2 regions of the Thalassospira permensis NBRC 106175 genome follow, and region 2 is predicted to be linked to the other one. Evidence: riboswitches for the same ligand, from Rfam matches in the RefSeq annotation. Region 2 holds a riboswitch; the other holds the start of a gene.
What was found. Region 2 has a riboswitch for glycine ahead of SMB34_RS12770 (L-serine ammonia-lyase). Riboswitches for the same ligand answer to the same signal wherever they lie in the genome.
Positions count from the first base shown of each region.

Region 1: linked by a shared signal. The riboswitch ahead of gcvT (glycine cleavage system aminomethyltransferase GcvT) and the one ahead of SMB34_RS12770 (L-serine ammonia-lyase) in region 2 are both predicted to bind glycine.

Region 1 is NZ_AUNC01000001.1:177,192-179,590, reverse strand. It holds gene gcvH (glycine cleavage system protein GcvH) at 1-18, opposite strand, end outside; gene gcvT (glycine cleavage system aminomethyltransferase GcvT) at 110-1,222, opposite strand; glycine riboswitch at 1,280-1,382, opposite strand; glycine riboswitch at 1,386-1,509, opposite strand; gene SMB34_RS00675 (hypothetical protein) at 1,745-2,299, opposite strand.
Region 2 is NZ_AUNC01000023.1:190,084-192,482, forward strand. It holds gene gpmI (2,3-bisphosphoglycerate-independent phosphoglycerate mutase) at 1-328, opposite strand, end outside; glycine riboswitch at 603-702, shown strand; glycine riboswitch at 706-833, shown strand; gene SMB34_RS12770 (L-serine ammonia-lyase) at 904-2,319, shown strand.

The DNA of each region.
Region 1 (2,399 bases), on a different contig from region 2:
CGAGAATTTTTTAGCCATGGTAATTCGTCCCTGTAAGATCAGTTGTCTCTAAAATCTCGGTATCTTTTGCGGGCCGCAAACGCTGCCCGAACTCTTTTTTTTCTGATGATCAGCCGCGATAGTAACGATGTGCCGCAAACGGCAGCTCGACGATTTCCGCCGGGCGTGCCTTGCCGCGCACCATCAGATCGACTTTGGTACCCGGGGCGGCAAATTCAATTGCGACATATCCCATCGCAATCGGGCCATCCACGGTCGGGCCGAAACCACCGCTGGTGATTTCGCCAATTTCTTCGCCGTCACTGTTCAAGACCGGCGTATGTTCACGCGCCGGGGCCTTGCCTTCGGGTTTGATCCCGACACGTTTGCGATCCGCGCCATTGGCAAGCTGATCAAGGATGACATCCGCCCCCTTGAACCCGCCTTCTTCGCGACGACGCTTGTTGATGATCCAGTTAAGGTCGCCTTCGACCGGGGTGGTCGTGGTATCGATATCGTTGCCATACAGGCAAAGACCGGCTTCAAGACGCAGCGAATCGCGCGCGCCAAGGCCAATCGCCTCGACCTCGTCCTCTGCCAACAACTTGCGCGCCAGATCTTCGGCGCGCTCGTTCGGCACGGAAATCTCATACCCGTCTTCGCCGGTATAGCCCGACCGAGTGACAAAGCACGCGATACCGGCAATATCGATCTCGGCAAAGCTCATGAATTTCATCTCGGCAACCGAGGGTGCAAACCGCGCCAGCACGCGGGCGGCATCCGGGCCCTGCAATGCCATCAATGCGCGGTCATCAATCTCGATCAGCTCCACACCGTTATCCAGATTGGCCCGCATATGGACAATGTCATCATCCTTGCATGCGGCATTGATCACCAGAAACAGGCTGTCGCCCGCATTGGTGATCATCAGATCATCCAAAATCGTGCCATCGTCATTGGTGAAGGCGGAATAACGGGTGCGGCCGGGTTTGAGGATCGCGATGTCACCGGGTACGAGCTTTTCAAGCTCGGCGACGCGATGTTCGCCGGTCAGGCGGACCTGCCCCATATGCGAAACATCAAACAGACCGGCCTTCGCACGGGTATGCAGATGTTCGCCCTTCACCCCCAGCGGATATTGCACCGGCATGTCATAACCGGCAAACGGCACCATCTTGGCACCCAGTTCCACATGCAAATCATAAAGGGCGGTTTTCAGCAGTTCGGTTTGATGATCGGCCATCAAGGTCTCCAGACAGGCGTTGCGAAACATAGCCGACCAGTGGCCAACCACGTCCCCCTCTGTCTTGGAGCCTGAAAGAATCACAGCCGGTTTGAATACCGGTCTGCTTACATCTTCGGCGAGGCGCACATCCATGTTCGATGCCGCCTGCTTTCCAGAGTCCCATCTCCCCGCGGTCCGTTTGCCTGAGAGTTTCCGGGGTGGTTGCTCCTTCGGCGTCCGCGCAATCCCTATCGATGTAATCACGCACATCAATCAAGACCGTGGCACTCTCCCACGGGGATCATTTGGGTATGCCTCCTTATACGGATTTGAATCCGACCAGACCAGCCCCAAAAATCATATCCTCTCCACCCCATCCATTGGTATGAGGATTAAAAGCCCTTTTTTGCCCCTCCGGCAAATGTCCATTATTTTGTATGAGGATTACCGAAAACGAACTTTTGTTCAGAAACGAAAATCCCGCCACGCGAGGCGGGCGGGATTTGATTACTCACTAAAAATGAATAATAGGCCGGATTATTAATTTTTTCCGAAGCGTCGATTGTAATCAAGCTGATCGGCACTCAGCTGGAAACCAAGGTAAATTTCATAGTCCGGACCGGCCCAGATATCGTCCAGCGGCACGTTCAAAGTCACCTGCTCGTCGCGATACCGCGCCAGGTTCAAATTGCTCGGAAACGCCATGTCGACATCAAACAGATTCTTCTGGATAAACTCGCCAGACGGGTCCTTAAGGGCTACGAAATACTGGAGTTTTGCGTTGCGGCCCTGTGCGGCCGGGCCCAGTTCGGCATTGATCACCGGGCTGATCACGACGTTCAGGATCTTGTCATCAAGGTCATAACCGCAATCACCCAGATAACCGCCAAATTCGGCTTCAAGGATCACATCGGTCAGGTCCTTGCCCTGACCGCTGAACTGCACCAGTCGGGCGGTATCATTGGGCAGGAAGGCCCGCGGACATGCCGGAACCGGCTGCTCTTCGAACGGGTTGCTGCTGCACGCCGCCAGAAAACCGGCAAACGACACCAAACCCAATGCACAAACACGCCGCAGTCCGTTCGCAATCGTCATCCAAGCCTCTATAGAACTGGTCAAATTCGCGGTCATCCCCCACCATGGGCACAACCGCGCGCAGTCTATTCGCTCCGATATGGCGACACAACCCGCTTCC
Region 2 (2,399 bases):
TAACCTTTTTGACGGTATCGGTATCGGCGATCGAACCGGTTTTGACAGCCTCGTCAATTTTTGGCAGTTCCTGCATCACAACCCGGCCGGCACCAAGATTCATATGGCCGACTTCGGAATTGCCCATCTGCCCTTCGGGCAGGCCTACATCAAGACCGCAGGCTTTCAGAAAGCCGGTCGGATTGTTGGCATAAAGCGCGTCCCAAACAGGGGTATTGGCCAATGCAACCGCATTGTCCTTGCTTTCCTCGCGATAACCCCAGCCATCCAGAATGCACAGCACCACCGGACGCGGGCGCTTTACGGTATTTGATACAGTCACAATCATAATCCCACGAAGTAAAGTACACGAAATAAGGTAAAAGGCTGAATTACCGGTAAAGATGGTTATTTTCCGGTAATTTTGCCATCCGTACAAAGACGCCGGGCGCGGTGGGTCCGCCATCAGACGCTGCCAATCATAGCATTTTCAACGCGCAATCTATCATGAATGCCGGTATTGAACAGCCTTCCGACCGGGTATTTTTTGTGCGCTTGCAAAGTCGCTTTTTGACAAGGATCATCACCTGCCTGTAATCTCGGGCGTTACGGTGATACCTCGAATAACCGCGATGGGAGAGCCCGCTTTGATCCCGCGATCAGATCGGCGCCGAAGGAGCAATAGCCCCGAAAACTCTCAGGCAGATGGACCGTTGCGGATTGAGGCTCTGGAGAGAGAAAGCGGTACGGGGCCAATGCCCGGCACCATATTTCCACCGAAGGATGAAGCCATGGCGTCAAAGACTTCTTTGTTTTTGGCAACAGGGCGCACAATCTCAGGTCAAGGGACAGAGGGGGCAAGACACCGGTTCTATAACGTCATGTGGCATTGATCCGCATGACAAAGAGCCGTGGGAGGCCCATTTGACCGAAGAAAATAAGCAGCGTCCGCAAGACGTTAATCTTTCCGTTGTCGATCTTTATACCATCGGCATCGGCCCATCGAGTTCGCATACGGTCGGCCCGATGCGCGCGGGCTATCGGTTCTGTCTGGAACTCGAAGCCCGGAATCTTTTGGAAAAAATCGGCTCGGTAATTGTTGATCTTTACGGATCGCTTGCCCTGACCGGCAAGGGCCATGCCACCGATACCGCGGTGATCATGGGGCTTTCGGGGGAACGACCGCGTTCGGTTGATCCCGACCGGATCGCACCGACAATGGATGCGATTGATAAAGATCACGCATTACAGCTTTACGGCGCGCATCCGGTTGCCTTTAACCGTGAAACCAATCTTGTGTTTCACATGACCGAAAGCCTGCCTGAACATCCCAATGGCATGCGGATCACCGCCTTTGACCGTGACGGTGTTGTTCTGCACAAACAGGAATATTTTTCGGTTGGGGGTGGGTTTATCGTCTCGGGCGATGATCGCGGTGCGGAATATTCCGGCGATAACATCACACTGCCTTATCCCTTTTCCTCGGCCGATGAACTGATGGCGATCTGTAAAAAGGAAAAGCTGTCGATTGCCGAAGTCATGGCCGAAAATGAAAAAAGCTGGCGTGAACCTGCCGAGACCGAGGAATTTGTCGACCGCGTGCATCGCGCGATGATGGATTGTATTGAGCGTGGCTGCAAAACCGATGGCATCCTGCCCGGAGGGTTGAATGTCAAACGGCGTGCGCGCAAACTTTACCTTGAACTGACGGAACGGCCAGAAGCGGGGCTTAAGGACCCGTTGACCGTGATCGACTGGGTCAATCTTTATGCTCTTGCGGTTAACGAAGAAAATGCTGCCGGTTCGCGCGTCGTGACCGCCCCGACCAACGGGGCGGCGGGTGTTATTCCGGCCGTGCTGCGCTATTACGAACGGTTCGGGGCCAATGTGACACAGGGCAAAATACGCGAATTCCTGTTAACGGCGGCAGCCATTGGTTCGATCTATAAAAAGCGTGCGTCGATCTCGGCCGCCGAAGTCGGTTGTCAGGGTGAGGTCGGTGTGGCCTGCTCAATGGCGGCAGGCGCGCTTTGTGCCGTCATGGGCGGTACGCCCGAACAGGTTGAAAACGCCGCCGAAATTGGCATGGAACACAACCTTGGCCTGACCTGTGATCCGATTGGCGGTCTGGTGCAGGTACCCTGCATCGAACGCAACACCATGGGGGCGGTCAAGGCGATCAATGCTGCCCGTCTGGCAATGCGAGGTGATGGTCAGCATACCGTGTCACTCGATAAGGTAATCGAAACCATGCGCCAGACCGGCATTGATATGCAAAGCAAATACAAGGAAACCAGTCAGGGCGGGCTGGCGGTCAATGTCAACGTGGTCGAATGTTGAGCTGACAGTTTGAAATACCGACCAAACACCCTCGAAGCCGCCGTTTCGGGGGTGTTTTTCATCCGGCCTGATTCTTGCCA